Rhodospirillum rubrum ATCC 11170: one gene and its partner. Each later gene encodes a partner of the first gene's protein in a complex. Links are inferred from orthologs where the notes say so. Each region holds a gene or a part of one and is shown on either strand. Other genes may lie near its edges.

What was found.
Region 2: the proteins of RRU_RS13525 (region 1) and xseA are in contact, whole or in part, in a cryo-EM structure (PDB 8TXR), measured with the Escherichia coli proteins. The link is inferred for Rhodospirillum rubrum ATCC 11170 from one-to-one orthologs.

The regions. Positions count from the first base shown.
Region 1 is NC_007643.1:3,040,882-3,050,537, reverse strand. The notes cover bases 3,183-5,915. They hold RRU_RS13525 (exodeoxyribonuclease VII small subunit), read right to left. Parts: upstream 4,831-5,915; coding sequence 4,534-4,830; downstream 3,183-4,533. Other genes in these bases: RRU_RS13520 (histone deacetylase family protein), read right to left, coding at 4,955-5,884; RRU_RS13530 (polyprenyl synthetase family protein), read right to left, coding at 3,584-4,462; dxs (1-deoxy-D-xylulose-5-phosphate synthase), read right to left, coding at 3,183-3,523. Also shown: RRU_RS13545 (S49 family peptidase), read left to right, coding at 1-717; RRU_RS13540 (TlyA family rRNA (cytidine-2'-O)-methyltransferase), read right to left, coding at 786-1,580; more of dxs, read right to left, coding at 1,586-3,182; RRU_RS13515 (ArsR/SmtB family transcription factor), read left to right, coding at 6,175-6,534; RRU_RS13510 (hypothetical protein), read left to right, coding at 6,691-6,867; RRU_RS13505 (helix-turn-helix domain-containing protein), read left to right, coding at 6,873-7,619; RRU_RS13500 (hypothetical protein), read left to right, coding at 7,859-8,281; RRU_RS13495 (AAA family ATPase), read left to right, coding at 8,565-9,656. UniProt on the Escherichia coli protein: Bidirectionally degrades single-stranded DNA into large acid-insoluble oligonucleotides, which are then degraded further into small acid-soluble oligonucleotides.
Region 2 is NC_007643.1:180,162-189,936, forward strand. Bases 4,281-7,132 are described here. They hold xseA (exodeoxyribonuclease VII large subunit), read right to left. Parts: upstream 6,588-7,132; coding sequence 4,974-6,587; downstream 4,281-4,973. Other genes in these bases: RRU_RS00815 (methyl-accepting chemotaxis protein), read right to left, coding at 4,281-4,835; RRU_RS00825 (usg protein), read right to left, coding at 6,711-7,007. Outside these bases: RRU_RS00800 (TetR/AcrR family transcriptional regulator), read right to left, coding at 1-90; RRU_RS00805 (HlyD family secretion protein), read left to right, coding at 272-1,444; RRU_RS00810 (DHA2 family efflux MFS transporter permease subunit), read left to right, coding at 1,463-3,037; more of RRU_RS00815, read right to left, coding at 3,150-4,280; RRU_RS00830 (co-chaperone GroES), read left to right, coding at 7,315-7,629; groL (chaperonin GroEL), read left to right, coding at 7,647-9,278; RRU_RS00840 (helix-turn-helix domain-containing protein), read left to right, coding at 9,442-9,699. UniProt on the Escherichia coli protein: Bidirectionally degrades single-stranded DNA into large acid-insoluble oligonucleotides, which are then degraded further into small acid-soluble oligonucleotides.

The DNA of each region.
Region 1 (9,656 bases):
TCCTATGTCGGCTCCGATCTGGTCTGGCGCGCGGTCAGCCGGGCCCGCCAGCACGGCCTGCCGGTGATCGCCTCGATGGGCGATGTCGCCGCCTCGGGGGGCTATTACATGGCGATGGGCGCCAATAAGATCGTCGCCCAGCCCGGCACCCTGACCGGCTCGATCGGCGTCGTCGCTGGCAAGTTCACCATCGCCAAGGCCAGCGAGGACCTAGGCATCGCCTGGGGCGGGGTGGAGGCCGGGCGCAACGCGGCGCTGTTTAGCCTGACCGATCCCTTCGACGAGGCCGGGCAGCGGCGCATGGATCAGATCCTTGATGCCATCTATGCCGATTTCACCGGCAAGGCGGCGGCCGGGCGCGGCCTGTCGCCCGAAGCGATCGAAGAGGCGGCGCGCGGTCGGGTGTGGACCGGCGAGGATGCCCTGGCCCATGGGCTGGTCGATGCCCTGGGCGGGCTGCAAACGGCGATCGAACTGGCCCGCACGGAAGCCGGTCTCGACCCCCATGCCCCCCTGGCGATCACCGTCTATCCCAAGCGCGAGGGGCCGGAGTGGCTGTTGCGCGCCCTGATGAGCGCCGAGCAGATCGGCGGCGTGCGCAGCGTCCGGGCGGCGCTGGGCTTGGTCAGCGGGCTGAGCAGCGAGCTTGCGCCGACGATCGACGGCCTGCGCGCCACCTCGGCCGGACCTCTGGCCATGCCGGTGATCGGGCGCTGATCATAAGAAACGGCCCGGCGGGACAATCCCGGCCGGGCCGTTGGCATGCCGAAGGGCGGCCGGTTTGCTCACACCCCGGAGAAGCGGCCGCCGATGAGGAATTCGATGTTGCCTTCCGGGCCCTTGATCGGGCTTTCGGTCAGGCCGACGACGCTCCAGCCGGGCAGGGCGGCCAGCCAGTCGGTGATGGTGGTGCAGACTTCGGCGTGAAGGGCGGGATCGCGGACGACGCCGCCCTTGCCGACGCGCTCGCGGCCGACCTCGAACTGCGGTTTGATCAGGGCGACCAGAAAGGCCCCCGGCGCCGCCCGGCCCAGGGCGGCGGGCAAAACGGTGCGCAGGCCGATGAAGCTGGCGTCGCAGACCACGGCGCCCACCGGCTCGGGGATCAGCGTGGCGTCAAGGTGGCGGGCGTTGGTGCGTTCCAGAACGATAACCCGCTCATCGGTGCGCAGCTTGTGGGCCAGCTGGCCATAGCCGACATCGACGGCATAGACCTTGGCCGCTCCCCGGGTCAGCAGAACATCGGTAAAACCGCCGGTCGAGGCGCCGACATCGAGGCAGGTCAGGCCTTCGGCGGAAAAGCCGAAGCTGTCCAACCCCTTATCAAGCTTCATACCGCCGCGTGACACCCAGGGATGGGGCTGGCCCCGGACATCGATGGCCAGATCGGCGGCCACCGGGGCGCCGGCCTTTTCCAGCCGCCGCTCGCCCGAAAACACCAGCCCGGCCAGAATCACCGCCTGGGCCTTGGCCCGGCTTTCGACCAGCCCGCGATCGACCAGAAGCTGGTCAAGGCGCAGCTTGCCCGGGCGCTTGTCGCCCGGGGGGCGCCGGTCATCGGCCGCCGTGTCGTCGTTCACGCCTGTCACGCCTTCAGGGCGCCGGCGTCGATGGTGGCGCTGGTTTCAAGCTTGAGGGCGTCGAGGACGGCGGTGGTGATGGCCTGGGCGTCGATGCCGGCCTTGGCGCATTGGACCTCGGGCGCGTCGTGCTCGAAGAAGCGGTCGGGGATATGCAGGGCGCGCAGCTTGAGGCCGCCGTCGAGCAGGCCCTGATTGGCCAGCCAGGTGGCGACATGGGAGCAAAAGCCGCCGATCGCGCCTTCCTCGACGACGATCAGCACCTCGTGGCGGGCGGCGAGATCGGCCACCAGCTCCTCGTCGAAGGGTTTGAGGAAGCGGGCGTCGGCCACCGTCGGCGTCAGGCCGCGCGCCGCCAGGATCTCGCAGGCCTCCAGGCACGACTGCAGCCGGGTGCCGATCGACAGCAGGGCCACGCCCTTGCCCTCGCGCACGATGCGGCCCTTGCCGATCGCCAAAGGTTGGGGATCCTCGGGGATCTCCACCCCCACGCCCTCGCCGCGCGGATAGCGCAGGGCGATCGGGCCGCTGTCATGGCCGGCCGCCGTCACCACCATGCGCGCCAGCTCGGCCTCGTCGGCGGCGCACATCACCACCAGATTGGGCAGGCAGCCGAGGAAGGCCATGTCGAAGACGCCGCCATGGGTCGCCCCGTCGGCGCCGACGAACCCGGCGCGGTCGATGGCGAAGCGCACCGGCAGCTTCTGCAAGACCACGTCGTGGACCACCTGATCATAGCCGCGCTGCAAAAAGCTGGAATAGAGGGCGACGAAGGGCTTCAACCCCTCGCAGGCCAGACCGGCGGCGAAGGTCACGGCGTGCTGTTCGGCGATGCCGACATCGAAGCAGCGCTGCGGATAGGCCGCCGCCAGCTTGTCAAGGCCGGTGCCGCCGGGCATCGCCGCCGTCACCGCGACGATGCGGTGGTCCTTGGCCGCCGCCGCCACCAGCTGCTTGCCAAACACCGCCGTATAGGACGGCGCCTGCGGCTTGGCCTTTTCCTGAACCCCGGTCACCACGTTGAAGCGCGACACGCCGTGGTATTTGTCGGGCGCGTTCTCGGCCGGGGCATAGCCCTTGCCCTTTTGCGTCACCACGTGGATCAGCACCGGACCATCGCGCCCGGCCTCGCGCACGTTGCGCAGCACCGGCACCAGATGGTCCATGCGATGGCCGTCGATCGGCCCGACGTAATAAAAGCCCATCTCCTCGAACAGCGTGCCACCGCCCGTCACCATGCCGCGGGCGTATTCCTCGGCCCGCTTGGCCGTGCGCTCCAGGGCGTCGGGCAGGCGGGCGACGATCTCCTTGGCCAGGGTGCGGATCGACAGCCAGCTTTTCGAACTGAGCAGCCGCGACAGATAGGCGCTCATCGCCCCCACCGGCGGGGCGATCGACATGTCGTTGTCGTTGAGGATGACGATCAGCCGCGATTTGGCCGCCCCGGCGTTGTTCATCGCCTCATAGGCCATGCCCGCGCTCATCGAGCCATCGCCGATCACCGCCACCACGTCGCGGGCGTCGCCGGCCAGGGCCGAGCCGATGGCCATGCCCAGACCCGCCGAGATCGAGGTCGAGGAATGCCCGGCGCCGAAGGGGTCATAGGGGCTTTCCTCGCGCAGGGTGAAGCCCGACAGCCCGCCGCCCTGGCGCAGGGTGCGGATGCGATCGCGCCGCCCGGTCAGGATCTTGTGGGGATAACACTGATGGCCGACATCCCAGATGATGCGGTCGTCGGGGGTGTCGAACACGTGATGGAGGGCCACCGTCAGCTCGACCACCCCAAGCCCCGAGCCCAGATGACCGCCGGTCACCGAGACCGCGTCGATCATTTCCGCCCGCACTTCGCGCGCCAGCTGCTCCAGCTGCGCCACCGAAAGACCCCGTGTGTCCGAAGGACCGCGGATCGTGTCCAAAAGCGGCGTTATCGGTCTCGATGTCACGGCGGAATTCTCCTCGTATGAAAACCGTCCCTTGACGGGGGGAAACACCCCCGGGGGGCTTCAGCTTTTGCGGTCGACGACGAAACGGGCAACGGCGCGCAGCAGGTCGGCCTTCTCGTCGAAGGCGTCAAGGTGATTGACGGCCTGTTCGGCCAGCATGTCGGCCTGATCGCGGGCGCGCTCGAGGCCAAGCAGGGAAACGAAGGTGGATTTGCCCGAGGCCTCGTCCTTGCCGGCGGTCTTGCCCAGGGTGGCGGTATCGCCCTCCACATCGAGCAGGTCGTCGGCGATCTGGAAGGCCAGACCCAGATCATGGGCGTAATTGAACAGGGCCTGACGCTGCGAGCGCGGCGCCTTGCCCAGGATCGCCCCGGCGATCGAGGAGAAGCTGATCAGCCGCCCAGTCTTGAGCTGGTGCATGCGGGTGATCGCCGGAACGTCGAGCGCGCCGTCGATCAGGCCGCGTTCGGCCATCAGATCGATCATCTGACCGCCGACCATGCCCTTGGCGCCGGCGGCGATCGCCAGCTCCGTGACCAAGTCGCAGCGCACCGCCGGATCGGAATGGGTGCCGGGCAGGGCGATGACCTCGAAGGCCTTGGTCAACAGGGCGTCGCCGGCCAGGATGGCGGTCGGCTCGTCGTATTGCCGATGGACGGTGGGGCGGCCCCGGCGCAGATCATCGTTATCCATCGCCGGCAGGTCGTCGTGGATCAGCGAGTAGCAGTGGATCATTTCGATGGCGGCGGCGACATTCAGCGCGCAGGCCCGCGACACCGAAAACAACTGCGCCGACTGCAAGACCAGAAACGGCCGCAGACGCTTGCCGCCCTCAAGGGCGGCGTAGCGCATGGCGTCGACGACCCGCCCCTCGGGGCCGTCCGTCGCCGGCATCAGTTGCGACAGGTGATCGTTGATGGCCAGCGCTTCGGCGGCCATGACTTCGTTGAGATGACTCACGGTCCCAAGGTCCCCCACTTCATGAATGCTCCGGTCTCGCCGATGGTCTTTCACGTCGCATCGAAGGGGGCGGTGCCGACGCTGCCGTCGGGGCCCAGGGAAATGCGCTCGACCTTCATCCGCGCCTCGGCGAGCTTGGCTTCGCAATGGCGCTTGAGGGCGACCCCCCGCTCATAGGCGCCGACCGCCTGATCAAGCTCGATCGTTCCCTGTTCGAGCTTGCGCACGATGGACTCGAGTTCGGTCAAAGCCTGTTCGAAAGACAGGCTGGCGATGTCGATGCCATTTTCATCCGCGCCGGAGCCCGAGGGGCCGCGGGAGACGCCGTGTTTGATATCGTCGGACATGACGGCCTTCGGCTGCTGCAAAGGCGCGGGATTGTAACGACAGGCGGGGCGCGGAGCAACCGCCCCGCGCACACCGCCCACCGAAACCGCGTTTACGCCAAAGCCCGGCGGTTTTCGGGCGGGGTCAGCGTTCCATCAAGGTCTTGACGTGAGCCGAGACGCAAGAGGCCAGGGCCGTCAGATCGTAACCGCCTTCGAGCACCGACACCACCCGGCTGTCGCAGACGTCATTGGCGACATCGAGGACCTGCTCGGTCGCCCAGACGAAATCGGCGACCTTGAGGTTGAGATTGGCCATCGGGTCCATCACATGGGCGTCGAAGCCGGCGGAAATGATGATCAGATCGGGGGCGAAGGCGCGCAGCGCCGGGGTGATCCGCTCGGTGAAGGCCTCGCGAAAGCGCAGGCCGTCGGCGCCCGAGCGCAGGGGGCAATTGACGATATTGCCGTGACCGCCGGTTTCATCGACGAAGCCGGTATTGGGAAAGCTGTGGGCCTCGTGGGTCGAGGCATAGAACATCGCCGGATCATCCCAGAAGATATGCTGGGTGCCATTGCCGTGGTGAACGTCCCAGTCGATCACCGCGACGCGTTCGGCCCCCCAGCGCGCCCGGGCGTGATAGGCGCCGATGGCGGCGTTGTTGAACAGGCAGAAGCCCATGGCCGTGGCCAGTTCGGCGTGGTGACCGGGGGGACGGACGGCGACGAAGGCGTTGCGGACCGATTTGTCCATCACCGCGTCCACCGCCTGAACCATGCCGCCGGCGGCGCGCAGGGCGGCCTCGCCCGAATCCGGCGACATCACCGTATCGCCGTCGATGTGATAGGTGCCCTCGCGCGGCACGTGATCGAGAAGAAATTCGACATGCGAGAGGGGGTGGACCCGCAGCAGCTGTTCGCGGGTCACATGGGGAGCTTCGTCGCGCAACAGCAGCATGAAGTCCTCGGCTTCAAGGACCCGCTGAACGGCGCGCAACCGGTCGGGACATTCCGGATGGAAGGCCCCGGGATCGTGTTCGACACAGGCATGATGAGAGACCAACAATGTCGTCATGTCTTCCTCCCCGGGCGTCGTTATGAGTTTTTTGCAGCCCTTCGATTCCTATATTTCAGGCAGTGCTGATGTACGCAAGGGGCTTTCCAAAACTTGGTTGCGCAGGGGTTCGCTTTCGCCTTCCAGGGGCGATAGTCGTCTGCTTTAGAGGGGAAATTATCAGGCCTATAAAACCAAAGAGGGACTTTCGGCGGGAAAATATGGTCGTAGTCCATCAACGCCTTTAGTCTCACTTGAGTTGTATCCCGATATTCCTCTAATTTAATGCCTGATGAAAACAGGTAAAACCGATGGATATTGATCTTCTCGCCCTGCAAGGCCAGACCCAAAAAGGCAGCGCTTTGCTCAAAGCCATGAGCAATGAGCATCGCTTGTTGATCTTATGCCACCTTATGCACCGCGAGCGGAGCGTCGGCGAATTAGAGCGGGTGGTTGGGCTGTCGCAATCGGCGCTGTCCCAACATCTGGCCCGCCTGCGCAAGGACGGCGTGGTCAAGACCCGCCGGCAGGCCCAGACCATCTATTACTCGCTGAACGGCCCCCAGGCCGGGGCCATTCTGCGCGTCTTGCATTCCCTGTATTGCGAAGACGCCGACACCGTCCCTTCGCGAGGGCGCAAGCAGGCCGGCGGGCAGACCGACAGGCTGTGAGGAAATATTTTACAGCGATTTATTGTTAATTAAATCTTAATCACACAAATATTTGACGGTTGTCGATCGGGGATCTAGAGTTTTCTCCGTCGCCCGCCCCCCGCTGCGCGGACGGCGCCGACGCTTTCCCATCCCCAGCCCCAGGGTGTTCATCCCATGGCCCAGACCACTGCCACCGTCATCGATCTCGCCGCGTTTCGCCGCCGTCGCGCCGCCGCCACGGCGCCCGTGTCCCAGGTGTCGCGCCCGGCGACGATGGCGGTGGCGATGCCGATGCCGATGATGCTGTGGTGTCCGGTTTGGGTGATGGTGGCGATGCCCGCCGCGCGGTGAGGACGATGACCGACGAAACGGGCCGCCTTGTCCGCGAGCGAGACGAGGACGCCCCGTCCTCGCCGCAGGCCGCCGTCCTTGCCCTCCCTGACCGGGACGCCGCCCCGTTCTTCAGGGAAGCGGGCAGGCCCTCGGCGACGATCCCGTCCTTCGAGCCGCCGACCGCCGCAGACCTTGGCCGATCGGCCGAGGATCTGATGCCGGTGGTCGGCGAGAATCTGCGCCGCCTGCGCACCGGGCGCGGATTATCGCTCGACCGGCTGGCCAAGCTGTCGGGGGTCAGCCGCGCCATGCTGGGTCAGATCGAACTGGGGCGCAGCGCGCCGACGATCACCGTGCTTTGGAAGATCGCCCGGGCGCTTGATGTGCCGTTCTCGGCCTTCGTCGCCGCGCCGGCGCTGTCGAAGGCCGTCGTGCTGCGGCGTTCGGAAGCCAGTTGGCTGACCTCGACCGATGGGCGGTTTTCCTCGCGCGCGCTGTTTCCCTTCGATGCGCCGCGCCGCGTCGAATTCTATGAGGTGGTTTTATCGGGGCATTCCATCGCCCAATCCCACCCCCATCCCGCCGGTACGGTCGAGACGCTGACGGTGGCGCGCGGCGTGCTCGAGGTGGATAGCGGCCCGCGCATCCATCGGCTGGACCCCGGCGACGCCCTGCAGTTCGAAGCCGATATCGATCACGCCTATCGCAATCCCGGCGGTGATGACACGGTCTTCTATCTGGTCATGACTTATGTGGAAACCGTTGGCTGACCCCGGCGACGGGGGCGGATTTCCTGAAAAGGCTGGCTTGCGTCCGCATACGCAGTTTTTCGGTTGCGCAAGCGGATCGATAAAACTTCATTCGTAGGGTCGATTGCGGCTGCGCCATTGGTTCTTTCGATTGCGGCTGCGCCATTGGTTTTTTCGATTGCGGCTGCGCCGCTGGGCGGCGCAGCCGGATCGCGTGCCCCCGTAATGGCCGGGGACGGGGCCTTTAGGCGGCGGCCGTCATGCAGGCCATCATCGGCATGCCACCGCACATCATCATCATCGGCAGGCCCGCCGTCATCATCGCCATCATGCGCGTGCAGCAGTCCTTCATCATGTCCATCGACAGGCCGTCCGTCGGCATCATCGTGCAGACCATGCCGGTGGGGGTCATTTCGCAGGTCATGGTACAGGTCATCATCGGCATCATCTGGGGCATCATCGCGCCCATCATCATCGGCATCTGGCCGGCCATCGGCATCATCTGCGGCATCATGGACCCCATCATCTGGGGCATCATGGACCCCATCATCGGCATCATTTGCGGCATCATCTGCGGCATCTGGGGCATCATGGCGGTGGGCATCGGCATCGTGGTCATCATCAGATCTCTCCGATTTTTGCGCTTGGAACGGGTGTCTCAAGCGCTTCGACAACCGTGTTAGGCCTCGCCGGACAAGCCCACAAGGCGCGCCGGGGGCGGTCCTTCTCTTTCCTCCGCTATACAAGACATCCCCCCGGGGGCGGCGGAAACCTTGTCCACTATCGCGGACGGCGCTCCGTTATGACGGAAGATCAGCGGCTATCGGGCGGGTGGGCGGCGGGCGGCGCCGCGACTCGGGGGCTGGCGACCGCCACCGCCGCGGTCTTTCAGCTTCCTCTGGTGGTGGCGGGCGGGCTGTGGCACTCTGGGTCAGGCTCAACAACGGCCGCACCGCGGCACAGGCGATGATCCCGAAGTCACAACGCGCCGTTTTCACCTTTCTCGCCAAGCCCGAAACCCACGGGCCGGGCGTCGATCGGGTCGATCAGGTCCATACCCATATTTCGGCTTTGTTTCTGGCCGGCGAGCGGGTTTTGAAGCTGAAGAGGGCGGTGGCGCTGCCCTATCTCGATCACACCACCCTGGCGGCGCGCAAAGCCTGCTGCGAGCGCGAAGTGGCGATCAACGCCCCCGGCGCGCCGGGGCTTTATCGGGGCGTCCTGCCCGTAACCCGCGAGAGCGACGGCACCCTGGCCCTGGATGGCGCCGGGGAGCCGGTGGAATGGCTGGTCGTCATGAACCGCTTTGATGAAGGGGCGCTGTTTGATCGCCGCCTTGCCCTGGGCCATCTGGATCGCCATCAGATGAGCGATCTGGCCGAGGTGATCTTCGCCGCCCACGAGCGGGCCGAGAGGATCGACGATGACCATGGCCTGGGCTTCGGCCGCAATCTGGAAGGCGCCCTGGCCGAACTGGCCGAACAGCGCGGGCTTCTGGGCGAGGCCCTGAGCGACGAGGTCGCGGCCGCCTTGCGCGCCGCCCATCAGCGCCTCAAGCCGCTGTTGGCCGAGCGGGCGGCGGCCGGGCGGGTGCGGCGCTGCCATGGCGATCTGCATTTGCGCAATATCGTGCTGTGGGACAATCGCCCGGCTCTGTTCGATGCCATCGATTTCACCGAGACCTTCGCCCGCATCGATGTGCTTTATGATCTGGCCTATCTGCTGATGGATCTCGATTACCGGGGGCACCGCCGGCTGGCCTCGATCACCTTCAACCATTATATGGAATTCGCCGGCGATACCGGGGGGCTTGCGGCCTTGCCGCTGTTCCTGGCCCTGCGCGCCACCATTCGCGCCTTTGTCACCGCCGCCGGCGCCGCCAACCAATCCGATGGTGATGAAGCCGCCAAACTCATCGCCGAGGGCCGCCGCTATCTGGCCCAGGCCACGGGCTATCTGACCCCCGGGTCCCCCCGTATGGTCGCCGTGGGCGGATTATCGGGCAGCGGCAAGTCGCGGCTGGCCCGTGAAATCGCCCCCCATCTGGGCTGCGCCCCC
Region 2 (9,775 bases), 2.9 Mb from region 1 along the record:
CCGGTCGGCGGTCGGCGGCGACCAAGGCTCTTTGGCCGGTCGCGAGTCGGTGGCGGAAGGGGGCTGTGGCGAAGGGCGGCTTGACGACATGGGGGCTCCTAGGGGTTGGCGGCATCCTACACAAAGGGGCCGGGGCTTGAGGACGAAAATCTACACCGGCGGTTCACTTCCTCCTTGAAATGGGGCGGGCGCTCCGTCATTTAAACCGGGCAGTTTAGTTTGTGTCACGCGAAGTTTTGAACTCCGCGTTCTCCGGCCTTCAGGAGCCCCCATGTCCACCGCCCCCTCGGGACCCCGTTCAACCGTGTCTGCCGAACCGACGCTGCCCCCCGCGTCCCCCCGTTCCTGGGGTCGCCGCCTGCTGCTTGGCGTCCTTGTCGTTGGCGCGGTGGCGGCGGCCGGGGTGTTCGGCTGGCGCTGGTGGACCGAGGGACGGTTTCTTGAAACCACCGACAACGCCTATATCCAGGGCGACATCACCGCCATCGCCCCCAAGGTCTCGGGCTATGTGGACGAGGTCGCCGTCGGCGACAACGAGGTGGTTAGCGCCGGTCAGCTGCTGGTGCGCTTAGATAGCGCCGATTACCGGGTTCAGGTGGATCAGGCCCGTGCCAACGCCGAGGGCAAGGCCGCCGAACTGGCCTCGATCATCGCCAATATCGATCTTCAACAGACGGCGATCGCCCAGGCCCGGGGCGCGATGGACGCCGCCCAGGCGCGGTTCGATCGCGCCGCCAAGGATCTGGCCCGCTATCAGGATCTGGTGGGCCGTGGCGCCACCAGTCGCCAGAGCCTGGACAGCGCCCGCGAACAGGCGACCTCTGGCGCGGCCGAGCTGCGCAGCGCCGCCGCCGCCCTTGACGGCGCCCAGAAGCGTCTGGCCGTGCTCAGCGCCGATCGCGACGCGGCGGCGGCCGAAGTGCGCTCGGCCCAGGCGCAACGCGCCCTGGCCGAGATCAATCTCGCCAATACGGAAATCCGCGCGCCGATCGCCGGGGTGGTCGGCAATCGCGGGGTGCGGGCCGGTCAGTATGTGGCTCCCGGATCGGCGCTGATGGCGATCGTGCCGCTTGAGGGCCTGTGGATCGCGGCGAACTTCAAGGAAACCCAATTGGGCGCCATGGCGCCGGGACAGACGGTGAAGGTGGAGATCGACGCCTATTCCGGTCGCCACGGCCAGGGCCGGGTGGTCAGTTTCGCCCCGGCCTCGGGGGCGCAGTTCAGCCTGCTGCCGCCCGAGAACGCCACGGGCAATTTCACCAAGGTCGTCCAACGCGTTCCGGTGCGGATCGAGATGCTTGCCGATGATCCGCTGTCGGCGCTGATGCGCCCGGGGCTGTCGGTCGAGGTCTCGGTCGATACCCGTGGCGGGCGCGATGTCGCGCTGGGTCTGGTCGGCACCGCCCTGGCCGGTTCGGCCGGGTCTTCCCCCACCCACCGCTAAGTCGGGGCGCCCCGTTCCATGGCCGCCGCCCCCGCTTCCGCCGCCGTCTCCGGCGGTGCCTTGCCCTTGCGCGATCGCCTTGGCTTCTTCGCCCTGGTGGTCGGCATGTTCATGGCCATCCTCGATATCCAGATCGTCGCCAGTTCCCTGGCCGAGATCCAGGCCGGCGTCAGTGCCGGTCCCGAAGAGATCAGCTGGGTACAGACCGGCTATCTAATCGCCGAAGTGGTGATGATTCCGCTGTCGGGTTGGCTGTCGCGGTTGATGTCGACGCGCTGGCTGTTCACCATGGCCAGCGGCGGCTTCACCATCGCCAGCGGGCTGTGCGCCATCGCCTGGAATCTCGAAAGCCTGGTTGCCTTCCGCGTCGTTCAGGGATTCCTGGGCGGGGCGATGATCCCCACCGTCTTCGCCGCCGCCTTCGCCCTGTTCCCGGGCAAGAAGCAGGCCGGGGTGTCGGTGGTCATCGGCTTGGTGGCGACCTGCGCCCCGGCCCTGGGGCCGACCATCGGCGGCCATCTGACCGAGGCCCTGTCCTGGCACTGGCTATTTTTGCTCAACCTGCCGGTCGGCGCCGCGGTGACGGTCGCCGCGGCCACCCTGGTTCATTTCGACGAGGCCGATCCCAGCTTGCTGCGCCGTATCGACCTGATCGGCATCGGTCTGGTCGCGGTCTGCCTGGGAAGCTTGCAGTATATTCTGGAGGAAGGACCGCGCGACGACTGGTTCGACTCGGCGCCCATCGTCTTTTTCACCGCCTGCGCGGCGATCGGCGGCGTTTTGCTGGTTTGGCGCGAACTGACGGCCAAGGACCCGGTGGTCGATCTGCGCGCCTTCCTTGATCGCAATTTCGTTCTTGGCTGTCTTTACAGCTTCATCACCGGCGTCGGGCTTTATGGGGCGGTCTATCTGATGCCGCTGTTCCTCGCCCGCGTCCGCGATCTCAATCCGGCGCAGATCGGCGAGGTGGTGATGATCACCGGCCTGTTCCAGTTTCTGTCGGCGCCGCTGGCCGGAGCGCTGTCGCGCAAGCTTGATCTGCGGGTGATGCTGTCGTTCGGGTTGTTGATGTTCGCCCTTGGCCTCTGGCTGAACACCCATCTGACCCATGACTGGGACTATTGGGAATTCTTCCTGCCCCAGGCGGTGCGCGGGGTGTCGTTGATGTTCATCTTCATCCCGATCAATCGCCTGAGCCTGGGCACCCTGCCCAAGGAGAAGCTGGGCAACGCCTCGGGCCTTTATAATCTGATGCGCAATCTGGGCGGGGCGATCGGGCTGGCGGCGATCACCACCATGCTGACCGATCAGACCAAGATCCATTATTCCTATCTGGCCGAAAACGTCACCACCGCCCGGCTGGCCGCCGAGGCGACCCTGTCGGGCATGGAGCGCCATTTCGATCCGGTTCTTGGCAGTTCCTCGGCCCAGGCGGCGCTGGGACAGGTTCGTCAGATCGTGATGCGCGAGGCGACGGTGATGGCCTTCGCCGATGTCTTCACCGCCGTCGCCGTGGTCTTCGCCTTCGGCCTGCTGCTGATGCCTTTCGTCCACAAGGTTGGCGGCAATGGTCCCGATGGCGGCGGCCATTGAAGGATCCCAAGGGATCTGAACCAGATCGCGACGACGATTTGCTTCGACATCAAAGGGGTGGAGCGGCGGTAAAGGGGGGCGCCCTTGCCGCCGCTTGATCGAGGGCGACGGCTCAGCCGGCGCGGACGCGCTCGACGAAGGCGTTGATGCGTTCGTGCATGGTCTTGGCCGTATCGCGCAAGGCCTCGGCCGAGGCGTGAACCTGACTGGCGGCGGTTCCGGCCTGGGAGGCGGAATCGGATACGCTGGCGATGTTATCGGACACCACCGAGGTGCCCTGGCTGGCTTCCTGGATATTGCGCGAGATTTCCCGGGTGGCGGCGCCCTGTTCCTCGACCGCGGCGGCGATGGCCTCCGAGATGGCGTTGATTTCCGAGATGGTGCCGGCGATGCTGGAGATGGCGGTTCCGCTGCTGCGGGTTTCCTCCTGAAGGGCGGCGATCTGTCGGGTGATTTCGTCGGTCGCCCGGGCGGTCTGATTGGCCAAAGTCTTGACCTCGCCGGCGACCACGGCGAAGCCCTTGCCGGCGTCACCGGCCCTTGCCGCCTCGATCGTGGCGTTCAGCGCCAGCAAATTGGTCTGCTCGGCGATGGTGGTGATCAGCTTGACCACCTCGCCGATGCGTTCGGCGGCGGCGATCAGGGTCTGGACCTGTTGGCTGGTTTTACCGGCGTCGCGCACCGCATCGCCGGTGACCTGCGAGGCCCGCGTCACCTGATGGCCAATCTCGCTGATCGACGCCGACAACTCCTCGGCGGCCGAGGCGACGGTCTGGACATTGGCGCTGGCGGCCTCGGTGGCGGTCGCCACCTCGTCGACCCGGGTGCGGGTGGCATTGGCGCTGGCGTTCAGCGCGTTGGCCGCGCCGTTCAGATCCTCCGAGGCGCCGACCAGGGTGCGCAGCAGGCTTCCCACGCCCTGCTCGAAATCATTGGCCAGGGCCTGACGCATCGCCGTGCGCTCCTTGACGGCCTCGGCTTCGGCCTGCTTCTGGCGGTCGACCAGCGCCCGGTTTTCCTGGCCGTTGCGGCGGAAGACCTCCAAGGCCCTGGCCATGGCGCCGATTTCATCGCGCCGGGTCGCTCCCTTGATCTCGACGGCCAGATCGCCCTCGGCCAGACGGACCATGCGCGCGGTCATCTCGACCAGCGGCTTGGTGATCGAGTGGACGATGGCATAGGCGATCAGGCAGACCACCAGCAAGATGACGGCGATCGTCGCCCCGGCGGTAAAGGCTTCTTTGGCGAAGGCGGTCTCGACATCATCGATATACAAGCCGCTGCCGATCAACCAGCCCCAGGGCTCGAAGCCGACGGCATAGGAAATCTTGGCGATCGGCGCGCTTTCGCCCGGACGCGGCCAGGAATAGGGCAGCACGACCGAGCCGCCGTTGCGCGTGCCATCGACCAGGGCGCGGATGATCGGCAGACCGTTGGGATCGACCAACCCCATGCGATTCTCGCCCTCCTTGGAGGGATCGGGGGCATTGACCAGAACCGTGCCCCGGCTGTCGTAAACGAAGACGTAATCGCCCTTGCCGTAAGTCATCGCCCGCAAGGCCGTCCGCGCCCAGGTCTTGGCCTCGGCCTCGCTCAGCTTGCCGGCGATCTGCTGGCTTTGCGCCTGCTTGACGATCCCCAGGGCGGTGGTGGCGATCGACTGCACCTGGGCGGTGCGGTCGCGCATCATGCCCTTGTGTTCTCCGTTGAGAACCACCACCGAGGAACCGATCAGGGCGACGATCATAAGGGCGACCGGAATCCAGATCCGAATCGCGATACGTGTATTGGTCAACACGGGTCTATTCTCCATGGGGCCACGCCAAGCGGGGCCGAAGGATGGATCTGGGGGATCGGGAAGGGCGCCTTTTATAGCACTATAGGTCGCAAAGTCAGAGGACTTCCACAAGCCTGAGGCCGTTCAGGACGCCACGACTCAGAGGTCCTTGAGCAGGTCGCCCTGGCGGCCTTCGCCCGCAGATCGCGGCCGCCGCGCGGGCGACCGGCCGGCGGCGGTCGGCGGAGTTTCCGGAGCGGGTTGGCCGGGGATCGCCTCGGGGTCGGCCTCGCCGATCGTCGCCGCCACCCGGCCGTCACGGAAATCAAGGACGACGCCGTCGCCTTTGGTCAGGCCGCGCGCCGCCGGCACGATGGCGCCCGTGGCATCGCGGACCACCGCATAGCCGCGTTCGAGCACCTTGCGATAGGACATGTTGTCCAGCCGGGCGCCCAGGCCCTCCAGGGTGTCCTGGCGGCGGACCAGGGTCTGGCGGCCAAGATCGTCAAGCCGGCCGGCCAGGGTGGTCAAGGCCCGGCTTCCTTCGGCGACAAGGCGGGCGATCTGGCCCGGACGCAGACGGTCGGCCCGCTGGTCAAGTCGGCTCGCCGCCTCGCGCAGGCCGCGGGCGAGCCCGGTCTCCAGGCCGCGTCCGGCGCGTTCCAGGGCATCGGCCTTGCGGGCGATCATCTCGCCCGGTCCGCGCAGGCGGGCGGCCGTATGGAAAACGCCATCGGCCCGGCGATCGAGCAGGCGGGGCAAGGCGGCCTCCAGACGCTCGGCGCGATCATCAAGGCGCTGGGCGAAGGTGCCGATCAGCCGGGCGAGGTCGGGCAGGCCGCGCCCCAGTCCTTCGATCCGCAAGCGGCGTTCCTCGATCAGCCGCAAGGTCGCGCCGTCAAGCCGGCCGCCGCGCTCGCGGACCTGGGCCAGCAGATCCAGGCGAACCGGCACGGCCATTTCCGCCGCCCCCGTCGGCGTCGGCGCCCGCAGGTCGGCGGCGTGGTCGATCAAGGTGGTGTCGGTTTCATGGCCGACGGCGGAAATCAGCGGGATGGCGCTGGCGCTGGCGGCGCGGACCACGGCCTCGTCGTTGAAGGCCATCAGGTCTTCCAGGCTGCCGCCGCCGCGCGCCACGATCAGCACGTCGGGGCGCGGCACCGGCCCGCCCGCAGGCAGGGCGTTGAAGCCGGTGATGGCGGCGGCGATCTGGGCGGCCGCGCCCTCGCCCTGGACGGCGACCGGCCAGACCAGAACCGGACGGGGAAAGCGATCGGCAAGGCGGTGGAGGATATCGCGGATGACGGCGCCGGTGGGCGAGGTGATGACGCCGATCACCGAGGGCAGGAAGGGCGGGCGGCGCTTGCGCCCGGCATCGAACAGCCCTTCGGCGGCCAGCCGTCTGCGCCGCTCCTCGAGCATTTTCAGCAAGGCGCCCTCGCCGGCCAGTTCCAGCGATTCGATAACGATCTGGTAGCTTGATCGGCCGGGATAGGTGGTCAGTCGGCCGATGGCGATGACCTCGAGCCCCTCTTCCGGGCGCAGGGCGAGTTTGGCCATGGTGCCGCGCCAGATGATGGCGTCGATCACCGCCTGATCGTCCTTCAGGCGCAAATAGCAGTGCCCCGAGCCGGCCACCTTGGGCTGGCTGATCTCGCCGCGCACGCGGACGCGCGAAAAAGCCTCCTCGATCGTGCGTTTGAGGGCGCCCGACAGCTCGGATACCGAGAGTTCGGGAAGGTTGTGGACGGGGGCGTTGGGGGTGTCGATCATCGGCCAACAGTGCCCCAAGGGCCGCGCGCTTGGCAACGGCGGGTTTGTCATGCCGCCTTTGCCAAAGCCGGGCTTCCTTGGGAAACCCGTTTGGGCGCGACGCCTTGTCAAGGCTGGCAAGGATCAGTGGATAATCACGTGATCGACCGCCCGGAAGCCGCCGGCGGTGATCAGCCCGACGGTGGCGACGCTGACCGAATGCAGCCGGCCTTCCAATTCGCGTTCCCAAAACCGCAAGAAGCGCTGAAGCTCGGGGAAGCGCGGCGCGATGTCGAGCTGCTGCCAGATGTATTCCTGCAGCAACGAGGGATGATCGGGAAGGTGATAAAGGATTTTCGCCGTCGTCAGCCGGTAATCGGCCAATTGGCGGGCCAGATCGCCGGGGCGGGCGGTGGTCGGCGGCGGGGACATGGTGTTCATGGCGCAACCCTCCTGTGATCACCTCCGCCTAAACCGTCTCGGCCTTCGGCGGAGAACGCGCGTGTTTCCTCTCCTCATCCTTACGGATATGGGGTGCCGATGGATGCGCCGGGGAAAAAATAAACAAGGATAACAGACTGTTAGCAGCATATCGGCGCGAGTGCTGATAAAATTTTCCGTCCGACTCTTGACCCCGCCGCCGGCCCGCTTATTTCAGGGACGCCCGCTGCGAGGGAAGCCCCAGGCATTGGCATCCCGGGCGGGTGTCGTGTGTTGCGAATGCTAGAAGAAATGACGGAGGAGTCAGATGGCATTCAGGCCTTTGCAGGACCGCGTTCTGGTGCGACGCCTCGAAGAGGACGAGAAGACCAAAGGCGGCATCATCATTCCCGATACCGCCAAGGAAAAGCCGATGCGCGGCGAGATCATCGCCACCGGCCCCGGGGCCCGGGGGGAAGATGGCGTTCTGCACCCGCTTGACGTCACATCCGGCGACATCGTGCTGTTTGGCAAATGGACCGGCACCGAGGTCAAGATCGACGGCGTCGAGTATCTCATCATGAAGGAATCCGACATTCTCGGCGTGATCGAGGATGCCGATGCGGCCCGCCGGGCGGCGTGAGTCGAGGGGAGGAACCAATGGCTGCCAAAGACGTCAAGTTTTCCAGCGACGCCCGTGATCGCCTGCTGCGCGGCGTCGACACCCTGGCCAATGCGGTCAAGGTGACGCTCGGCCCCAAGGGCCGCAACGTGGTGATCGACAAAAGCTTCGGCGCCCCGCGCATCACCAAGGACGGCGTGTCCGTCGCCAAGGAAATCGAACTGAAGGACAAGTTCGAGAACATGGGCGCGCAGATGCTGCGCGAGGTCGCCTCCAAATCCGCCGATGTCGCCGGCGATGGCACGACCACCGCCACCGTGCTGGCCCAGGCCATCGTCCGCGAGGGCAGCAAGGCGGTCGCCGCCGGCATGAACCCGATGGACCTCAAGCGCGGCATCGATCTGGCGGTCGCCGCCGTCGTCAAGGACGTGAAGACGCGCTCGCGCAAGATCGCCACCAATGATGAAATTGCCCAGGTCGGCACCATCTCGGCCAATGGCGATGAAGAGGTCGGCAAGATCATCGCCCGGGCGATGGACAAGGTCGGTCACGAGGGCGTGATCACCGTCGAGGAGGCCAAGGGCCTCGATACCGAGCTCGACGTGGTCGAAGGCATGCAGTTCGATCGCGGCTATCTGTCGCCCTATTTCGTGACCAACGCCGAGAAGATGGTCGCCGATCTGGAAAACCCCTACATCCTGATCCACGAAAAGAAGCTCTCGGGCCTGCAGCCGCTGCTGCCGGTGCTCGAAGCCGTCGTCCAGTCGGGGCGGCCGCTGCTGATCATCGCCGAAGATGTCGAGGGCGAGGCCCTGGCCACCCTGGTGGTCAACCGTCTGCGCGGCGGCCTCAAGGTCGCCTCGGTCAAGGCCCCGGGCTTTGGCGATCGCCGCAAGGCGATGCTCGAAGACATCGCCATCCTGACCGGTGGGCAGGTGATCAGCGAAGACCTGGGCATCAAGCTTGAGACCGTCACCCTCGACATGCTGGGCACGGCCAAGACGGTGACGATCACCAAGGACAACACCACCATCGTCGACGGCGCCGGCGTCAAGGCCGATATCGACGCCCGCTGCGCCCAGATCCGCGCCACCATCGAAGACACCACTAGCGATTACGACCGGGAAAAGCTGCAAGAACGTCTGGCCAAGTTGTCGGGCGGCGTCGCGGTGATCCGGGTTGGCGGTGCCAGCGAAGTCGAGGTCAAGGAGAAGAAGGACCGCGTCGACGACGCGATGCACGCCACCCGCGCCGCCGTTGAGGAAGGCATCATCGCCGGCGGCGGTGTCGCCCTGCTGCATGCGGCCAAGGCCCTGGACGCCCTGAGCCCGGCCAACGCCGATCAGAAGGTCGGGATCGAGATCGTGCGGCGCGCCCTGCAGGCGCCGGTGCGCCAGATCGCCGAGAACGCCGGCGTCGATGGCGCCGTGGTCGCCGGCAAGCTGCTTGAAAGCTCCGATGCCGATTTCGGCTACAACGCCCAGACCGGGGTCTATGAGAATCTGGTCAAGGTCGGGGTGATCGATCCGACCAAGGTCGTGCGCACCGCCCTCCAGGGGGCGGCCTCGGTGGCCTCGCTGCTGATCACCACCGAGGCGATGGTCGCCGAAATCCCCGAGAAGAAGCCGGCCCTGCCCGCCGGCGGCGGCATGGGCGACATGGACTTCTAAGCCATCCTGGCTTGGACCAAGGGGGCCGCTTCCGATCGGGGGTGGCCCCTTTGTCTATTTTGCCGCCGATAGCGCTTTCATCTTGTAAGGATCATGTTTCAGGTATCACTATAGGGGTCTGGAACCCTACCAGTCCCCCTTATGCTTGCAAGGACCGTGATCCGTGATCACCGCTGCGCAGATGCGGGCCGCCCGGGCCCTTCTTGGAATCGACCAAAGGACCCTCGCCGATCTGTCGGGGGTGTCCTTGCCGACCATTCAGCGCATGGAGGCCAGCGACGGCACGGTACGCGGCGTCGTCGATACCTTGACCAAGGTGGTGCGCGCCTTCGATCTGGCCGGAGTCGAACTGATCGGCGAGGACGCGCCCAGCATCGGTATCGGCCGCGGCGTCCGTCTGCGCCAGCATACCAGGGGATAAGGGGTCCAGGGTTTCCCCCGCGACGGTGGACATGCCGGCTTTTCGACGAGTCCGCCCGTCTTTCTTGCGCAAAGGT